One region of the Burkholderia sp. Bp9031 genome, then DNA from elsewhere that is predicted to be linked to it. Evidence: riboswitches for the same ligand, from Rfam matches in the RefSeq annotation. Region 1 holds a riboswitch; the other holds the start of a gene.
What was found. A riboswitch is a leader RNA that binds a small molecule or an ion and turns the genes downstream of it on or off. The one in region 1 is predicted to bind thiamine pyrophosphate.
Positions count from the first base shown of each region.

Region 2: it holds a riboswitch for thiamine pyrophosphate, as region 1 does, so the genes downstream of both, thiC (phosphomethylpyrimidine synthase ThiC) here and DIE15_RS27555 (FAD-dependent oxidoreductase) in region 1, are expected to answer to the same signal.

Region 1 covers NZ_QTPW01000027.1:27,652-31,844, forward strand. Annotated here, with positions in the region: gene DIE15_RS27545 (thiazole synthase) at 1-38, opposite strand, end outside; gene thiS (sulfur carrier protein ThiS) at 78-275, opposite strand; gene DIE15_RS27555 (FAD-dependent oxidoreductase) at 308-1,444, opposite strand; TPP riboswitch at 1,679-1,802, opposite strand; gene DIE15_RS27560 (ABC transporter ATP-binding protein/permease) at 2,071-3,840, shown strand; gene DIE15_RS27565 (SDR family NAD(P)-dependent oxidoreductase) at 3,837-4,193, shown strand, end outside.
Region 2 covers NZ_QTPW01000007.1:249,678-253,870, forward strand. Annotated here, with positions in the region: gene DIE15_RS12555 (molybdopterin-dependent oxidoreductase) at 1-350, opposite strand, end outside; gene DIE15_RS12560 (cytochrome b/b6 domain-containing protein) at 381-1,013, opposite strand; gene DIE15_RS12565 (pentapeptide MXKDX repeat protein) at 1,109-1,360, opposite strand; gene DIE15_RS36975 (hypothetical protein) at 1,418-1,585, shown strand; TPP riboswitch at 1,617-1,733, shown strand; gene thiC (phosphomethylpyrimidine synthase ThiC) at 1,858-3,789, shown strand; gene DIE15_RS12575 (glycine zipper 2TM domain-containing protein) at 4,039-4,193, shown strand, end outside.

The sequences.
Region 1 (4,193 bases):
TACAGCGTCAGCGCGTCGGCGGATGTGAGGGACGTCATGTCGTTTTCCTGGAAGAGCGGGGGACGAACCGGCGGCGCTCAGCCGCCCGCGACGGGGTGCACCACGTCGAGCTTGTCGCCCGTCGCGAGCGCGCGCGCCGCATGCTGCGTGCGCGCGACGAAATTGCCGTTCAGCGCGACCGCGTACGGCGGACGTGCGCCGTATGCGGCGAGCGCGTCGGCCACCGTCGCGCCATCGGGCAGCGTCAGGGTCTGTTGGTTGATCTGGATATCCATGAGGCTGGGTCGAATTCGGTGGGCGGCGCGCGTCAGGCTGGCTGGCGCGCGTCGTCGCGGTGATGAAGGAGCGTCGGCCAGCGCGCGGCATCGCGCCATGCGACGAACGCATCGGCATCGGCGAACGTGCCGCCGAGCGCGGCTTGCGCGAACGCGGCCGCCGCATGCGCGACCTCCGGCGCGATCATGAAGCCGTGCCGATACAGGCCGTTGACGGCGAGCGTCGTCGCGCCGTCCCAGATCACCGCAGGGCGGTGGTCGGGCAGCGTCGGGCGGCACTGCGCATTGAGTTCGAGGATGCGCGCCTCGCCAAACGCCGGATGCACGGAGAACGCCGCGCTCAGCAGTTCGAGCGCGGAGCGCACGCTGACGGGCGACATGTCCTCGCCCTCCACCTCGGTCGCGCCGATCACGTACAGGTCATCCTGTTTCGGCGCGATGTACAGCGGATAGCGCGGATGCAGCAGCCGCACGGGCCGCGTGAGCCCGATGCCGGGCGCGCGCACGCGCGCGACTTCGCCGCGGATGCCGCGCAGCGCGGGCAGCGCGGGTTTCGCGCCGAGCCCGCGGCAATCGATCGTGAAATGCGCGTCAGGCCGGTTCGCATCGTCGATCGTCGCGTGCCAGTGCAGTTCGACCCCGCGCTGCGCGAGGCCCGCCGCGAGTGCGCGCAGCGCCTGACGGTTGTCGAGCTGACCTTCGCGCGGCAGCATCAGGCCGCGCGCGAAGCGCCCCGCAAGCGCGGGCTCGGCCGCATCGACCTGCGCGCCGGCCAGCGCGACGAAGCCGCCGTCGAACAGCTCGGCCGGCGCATTCGCGCGCACGCGCCGCTCGAACAGCGGCGCCTCCGCGCGATCCGCGTGATGCCAGACGACGAGCGTGCCGCGATGCTGGAAGAACACCGGTTCGGGCAGTTCCGCGAGCCATTGCGGCCAGCGCGCGAGCGATGCGGCACCGAGCTCGGTGATCAGCAGCTCGGCACTCGCCGCCTCGGCGAGCGGCGCGAGCATCGCGGCCGCGACCCACGCGGCCGACTGCTCGCCGTCCGGGCCGCCGCGCTCGTACAGCGCGACGCGATGCCCGTCGCCCGCGAGCCGCCAGGCGATCAGGCGGCCGACGAGGCCGCCGCCGAGTACCGCGAAATCCGGCCGGGAAGCGTGGACGTTCATCGCGCGCCCTCCCCGCAAACCGAGCCGGCCCGTGCGACGGACGTCGACGCGCGCGCGCCGTCCCGTGCCAGCGCACACGACAGCGGTTCGGGAACAGCGCAAAAAACTGAAGATTGAGCGGTCATCATTCCTTCCGTAACGCGCAAAGCGCGTACCCAAAAGGACGAAACCGGCAGCAAAGGCCGGCCGGGCGGGACTCGGGCGCTGACCATGTGGGATGGCAGCCAGCGCGGCCCGGCGGGATCAGAAACTTCCCTCGCCGGTATTACCCGGATCGGGTGCGAAGGGTCTTTCTCAGCCTCGCCGCGTTGCCCGGAATAACCCGTCGGCCGCGCTCGAAGCACCCCTGTTTCGTCGTCGGCCATTAGACCATAAAAGCGGAAAGCGCCGCAAACTGTCCCCTTGCGGCAAATTCGCCGTCGCGACGCGCCGCTCTGGCACAATGCCCGCAGGCCGGCCGCGCGAGCGGCCGGTTGCCGCGTCACCGCCGGCCTTAAGTGCCGTTTAAGACGCGCGGGCCACCATCCGGACGCCCGCCGTCAGTCGGCACCTCGTCCCGGCATGCCGTATCGCGGCGCGCGCCCGGCTTCGCCCGGCCCGCGCGCCGGCTACTCATCAGGAAGCACATGACCCAATCGATCGATCCCGTCCGCTCCGCCTCCGACGCGCCGCAGGACGAGCGCCCGGTATCCGCGTGGAGTCTCATCAAGCCCTACTGGGTGTCGTCCGAATGGAAAGTCGCATGGGGGCTGCTGATCACGATCATCGCGATCAACCTCTGCGTAGTCTGGATCAACGTCAAGCTGAACAAGTGGAACGCGCAGTTCTACAACGCGCTGCAGTCGAAGGACGTCCACGACTTCCCGAACCTGCTGATGCAGTTCTCCGCGCTCGCGTTCGGCTTCATCATCCTCGCGGTGTACGGCCGCTACCTGCGGCAGATGCTCGGGTTCCGCTGGCGCCAGTGGCTCACCGACCGCTTTCTCGGCCAGTGGCTCGGCGATCGCGCGTTCTACCGGATCGAACGCGACCGCCTCGCCGACAACCCCGACCAGCGGATCACCGACGACCTCCAGTCGTTCGCGACGACGACGCTCGCGCTGTCGCTCGACCTGCTGTCGACGGTCGTCACGCTCGTATCGTTCATCACGATCCTGTGGTCGCTCGCCGGCGCGCTGACGGTGTCGCTCGGCGCGACGCCGATCGCGATCCCCGGCTACATGGTGTGGGCAGCCGCGCTGTACGCGGTGGTCGGCTCGCTGATCATCCAGAAGGTCGGCCACCCGCTCGTGTCGATCAACTACCAGCAGCAGCGCGTCGAGGCCGATTTCCGCTTCGGGCTGATTCGCGTGCGCGAGAACGCCGAGCAGATCGCGTTCTACGAGGGCGAGAAAACCGAAACCGGCAACGCGCAGAACCTGTTCATGCGCATCCGCGACAACTGGTGGCGCGTGATGAAGTACACGAAGCGCCTCACGTTCGTGCTGAGTTTCTACGGGCAGATCGCGATCATCTTCCCGCTCGTCGTCGCGGCGCCGCGTTATTTCGCGGGCGCCTTCTCGTTCGGCGTGCTGATGCAGATCTCGTCCGCGTTCGGCACCGTCAGCGATTCGTTCTCGTGGTTCATCAACAGTTACTCGACCCTCGTCGAATGGCGCGCCACCGTCAACCGTCTGCGTGAATTCAAGCGCGTGATGGGCACCTCGCACCTGAAGGAAAGCCTGTCGCCCGCGACCGAGCACGGCGGCATCAACCTGCACTACGTCGACGCCGCGAAGCTGTCGACGTCGTCGCTGAAGCTCGCACTGCCGAACGGCAACGCGCTCGCGAACATCGGCAACGTGACGATCGAGCCCGGCTCGCGCTGGCTCGTGATCGGCAAATCGGGTTCCGGCAAGAGCACGTTCATGCGCGCGATCGCGGGCCTGTGGCCGTTCGGCGACGGCGCGATCGACGCGCCGGTCGGCGCGCGGATGATGTTCGTGCCGCAGACGAGCTACCTGCCGATCGGCTCGCTGAAGGCTGCGCTCACCTATCCGGCCGCGCCCGACGCATTCACCGACGACGCGTGCCGCGACGCGCTGCGCGCGTGCCGCCTCGAAGACTACGTCGAGCGCCTCGACGAGACCGGCCACTGGACGCGCGTGCTGTCGCCGGGCGAACAGCAGCGTCTCGCCGGTGCACGCGTGCTGCTGCACAAGCCGGACTTCCTGTTCCTCGACGAAGCGACCAGCGCGCTCGACGCCGACAACGAAGCGCGGCTCTATCACCTGTTCGCCGAGCGGCTGCCGAAGGCCGCGATCGTCAGCATTGCGCACCGCGAGTCGCTGGCCGCGTTCCATGTCGGCACGATCAACGTCGAGCGTGTGAACGACAACGACAAGGTCGCGGCGTGAGCGCACGCGCCGCGCACCTCGCACGGATCGCGCTGATCACCGGCGCAGGGTCGGGGATCGGCGCGGCGCTCGCGCGGCGGCTGGCGGCACCCGGCACCGCGCTGGCGCTGCATGCGCGCGGCGCCGACGACGCAGCCCGCAAGCGGCTCGACGACGTTGCCGCCTCCTGCACGGCGGCAGGCGCGGAATGCGTGACGCTCACCGGCGATCTCGCCGAAGCCAGCGTCGCCGCGGCACTGGTCGACGCGACCGTCGCGCGCTTCGGCGGGCTCGATCACCTCGTCGCGAACGCCGGCTTCGCGGCACGACAGACTTTTTCCGATCTTTCGCCCGACACGCTCGCGTCCGCGTTC
Region 2 (4,193 bases), on a different contig from region 1:
CGGTACGTCGCCGCGTCGACGTGCGGCACCTCGTCGATGCCGTAGTACGCGTTGAACGGGAACGGCCGCGTGATGTCGGCTTCGGTATAGGTCGGCGCGAGCCGCTCGCCGCTGAAGAGCCAGGCCTGCACGCGATCGTTCAGCCGCGATACCCGCTCGAGAAACGTGTTGACCGACGCGTCGTCCTGCAGCGTGCAGCCGGTCAGCATCGTCAGGCCGCCGAGCGTCAGGATGCGGCGATTGAAGAGCCGCCGCGACGGCATCTCGAGCGTGCGGCGCACGTCGAGTTCAAGCGACGTGCGATCGAGCGTCCAGCGCGAACGGTCGCGTGTGCTTTCGGATTCCGACATGATGATTTCCTTTTGTCCGCACGCTGCGAGTCAGCGCCCGCGCAGCATCGCGAGCAGCGAGCGCGGCACGCGCAGCGCCATCGCGACGTGCACGACGAAGAATGCGACCAGCAGCGACATCGCCCAGAAATGCACGGCGCGCGCCATGTCGTAGCCGCCGAACAGGTCGCGCAGCAGCGGAAACTGCACGGACTTCCAGATCGTGAGCCCCGACAGCACCAGCACGACGAGATCGGCGATCGCGACCAGGTACGCAGCGCGCTGCACCGCGTTGTAGACGCCGAGGTCGTCATGCGACAGCCGCCCGCGCAGTGCGGCACGCAGGTCGCGCCAGACGGACGCCGGCGTGACCGGCAGCAGCATGCGCGCGAAGCGCCCGGTCGCGATCGACATCGCCAGGTAGAACAGCCCGTTGGCGGCGAGCAGCCACATCGCCGCGAAATGCCATTGCAGCGCACCGCCCAGCCAGCCGCCGAGCGTGATGCCGTGAGGAAACGCGAACGGCGGATAGATCGGCGACGCATCGTAGATGCGCCAGCCGGACAGCGCCATCACGATGGCCGCGAGCGCGTTGAGCCAGTGACTCACGCGCACCCACGGCGGATGGATCGGGCGCGCGGGCGGTGACGCCGCGTCGCGACCGGTGGCGGGAACGGTTTGCATGGTGGAGCCTCAGAGGATGCGGGGATGATGCAAACGCACTCGATGCGAGACGTCGGGCGATGCGATGCACGCACCACCCGACCGGCCCGCCTGCGTCAGTTCGACGGCGCCATTTTGTCGCCCGACATCGCCTTGCCCATCGCGTCGTGCGACATCGCGTCCTTCTTCATCGCATGCTTCTTCATGGCGCCCTTCTTCATCGCGCCGTCCTTCGCCATCGCGTCGTGGCCCATCGCGTCCTTCGACATCGACGTGCCGTCCTTCGACATCGCGTCGTTCTGCGCATAAGCGCTCGTGGCAACCATCGCGATAGCGGCGACACAGGCGACCAGGATTCCGTTTTTCATGACATTTCTCCGATACATGGGTTTAAGGAGCCGAATAGACGGACGTGTGCGCCGGAAATGACAGCCGTATTGAAAATTTTTTTAGCCGACGCTTTCGGCCAGAACCGAACGGCCGCGATGCTGCACCGCTTCGCCCCGGCGGGCGCGCTGGCGGCCGGGCGACAGCCGCGCGCACCGCCCGCGATGCTGCGGCTGCACCGCCGCATCGGATCTGCCCCCGGTTGAAACCGCCGCGAAGCCGGTGTATCGTGTGCCCTTGCTAACGCGGGGGTCCTGCAATGCGTTCGGTCAAACAACCGGCATTGCGGGTGAGAAATACCCTTTGAACCTGATCTGGATAATGCCAGCGCAGGGAAGCGTACGGATTTCACCGCCATCCTTCTGACGAAATCCGCCGCCTCACCAAACCTCGTCTCCTGCTTAGCTCGAGCCCCACATTCGTCAAGGGCTCCGGGCAAGCGCCGAAGCGCGTGTCCGGCGCTCACACAGGAGATTGCATGAACGCCAATCCGAAGTTTCTGTCCGCCGACGCTCATGTCGATGCCGCGGCCGTCGCCCCGCTGCCGAATTCCCGCAAGGTTTATGTAACCGGCTCGCAGCCCGACATCCGCGTACCGATGCGTGAAATCACGCAGGCCGACACGCCGACCGGCTTCGGCGGCGAGAAGAATCCGCCGATCTACGTGTACGACACGTCGGGCCCCTACACCGATCCGGACGCGAAGATCGACATCCGCGCGGGCCTGGCCGCGCTGCGTCAGGGCTGGATCGAAGCGCGCGGCGACACCGAAGTGCTCGGCGGCCTGTCGAGCCAGTACGGCCTCGAGCGCGCGGCCGACCCGGCCACCGCCGACCTGCGGTTCCCGGGCCTGCACCGCAACCCGCGCCGCGCACAGGCCGGCAAGAACGTCACGCAGATGCACTATGCGCGCCAGGGTATCATCACGCCGGAAATGGAATACATCGCGATCCGCGAGAACCAGCGCCGCGCCGAGTACCTCGAGAGCCTGAAGGCGAGCGGCCCGAACGGCGCGAAGCTCGCCGCGATGATGGGCCGCCAGCACCCGGGCCAGGCGTTCGGCGCAGCGGCTTTCGGCGCGAACGCGCCGGCCGAGATCACGCCGGAATTCGTGCGCTCGGAAGTAGCGTGCGGCCGCGCGATCATCCCCGCGAACATCAACCACCCGGAATCCGAGCCGATGATCATCGGCCGCAACTTCCTCGTGAAGATCAACGCGAACATCGGCAACTCGGCCGTCACGTCGTCGATCGGCGAGGAAGTCGACAAGATGACGTGGGCGATCCGCTGGGGCGGCGATACGGTGATGGACCTGTCGACCGGCAAGCACATCCATGAAACGCGCGAGTGGATCATCCGCAACAGCCCGGTGCCGATCGGCACGGTGCCGATCTACCAGGCGCTCGAAAAGGTCAACGGCAAGGCCGAGGACCTGACCTGGGAAATCTTCCGCGACACGCTGATCGAGCAGGCCGAGCAAGGCGTCGACTACTTCACGATCCACGCGGGCGTGCGCCTGCAGTACGTGCCGCTCACCGCGAACCGGATGACCGGCATCGTGTCGCGCGGCGGCTCGATCATGGCGAAGTGGTGCCTCGCGCATCACAAGGAAAGCTTCCTGTACGAACACTTCGAAGAGATCTGCGAGATCATGAAGGCGTACGACGTGAGCTTCTCGCTCGGCGACGGCCTGCGCCCCGGCTCGATCTACGACGCGAACGACGAAGCGCAGCTCGGCGAACTGAAGACGCTCGGCGAACTCACGCAGATCGCGTGGAAGCACGACGTGCAGGTGATGATCGAAGGCCCCGGCCACGTGCCGATGCAGCTGATCAAGGAGAACATGGATCTCCAGCTCGACTGGTGCAAGGAAGCGCCGTTCTACACGCTCGGGCCGCTGACCACCGACATCGCGCCGGGCTACGATCACATCACGTCGGGCATCGGCGCCGCGATGATCGGCTGGTTCGGCACCGCGATGCTGTGCTACGTGACGCCGAAGGAGCACCTCGGGCTGCCGAACAAGGACGACGTGAAGGAAGGGATCATCACGTACAAGCTCGCGGCGCACGCGGCCGACCTCGCCAAGGGTCACCCGGGCGCGCAGGTGCGCGACAACGCGTTGTCGAAGGCGCGCTTCGAGTTCCGCTGGGAAGACCAGTTCAACATCGGCCTCGATCCGGACAAGGCGCGCGAATTCCACGACGAGACGCTGCCGAAGGATTCGGCAAAGGTCGCGCACTTCTGCTCGATGTGCGGCCCGCACTTCTGCTCGATGAAGATCACGCAGGACGTGCGCGAATTCGCGGCGCAGCAGGGCGTGTCGGAAACCGAGGCGCTGAAGAAGGGGATGGAAGTCAAGGCGGTCGAGTTCGTGAAGACCGGTGCCGAGATCTATCATCGTCAGTAAGCGAACGCTGCGGTCCGCCAAACGGATCGCATCGTGACGCGCTGCAGGAAGCCCGCTTTCGAGCGGGCTTTTTTGCGCGCGCGGCCGCATCCCGCATGCCTGCTGGCGCAGGGGAAACAATTGATTACGAAACCGTCCGAGCCTTAACAAGTCCTTACAGCAGCCCCTCGGGGCGGCGGGTAGATTGGGGTTGTGTGTGGCCGTCAGCCGGTCGCGCGTCCTCCATTCACTACCACAAGGACAATGATCATGAGTTACTCGATTCGGCGTTTTGGGGTATGCGCTCTGCTCGTCGCAACGGTGGCAAGCCTGTCGGCATGCGATTCGATGACGCGGCGCCAGCGCGATACGGCCATCGGGGCGGGTGTCGGCGGCGTCGCCGGCGCGGCGATCGGCGGTAACGC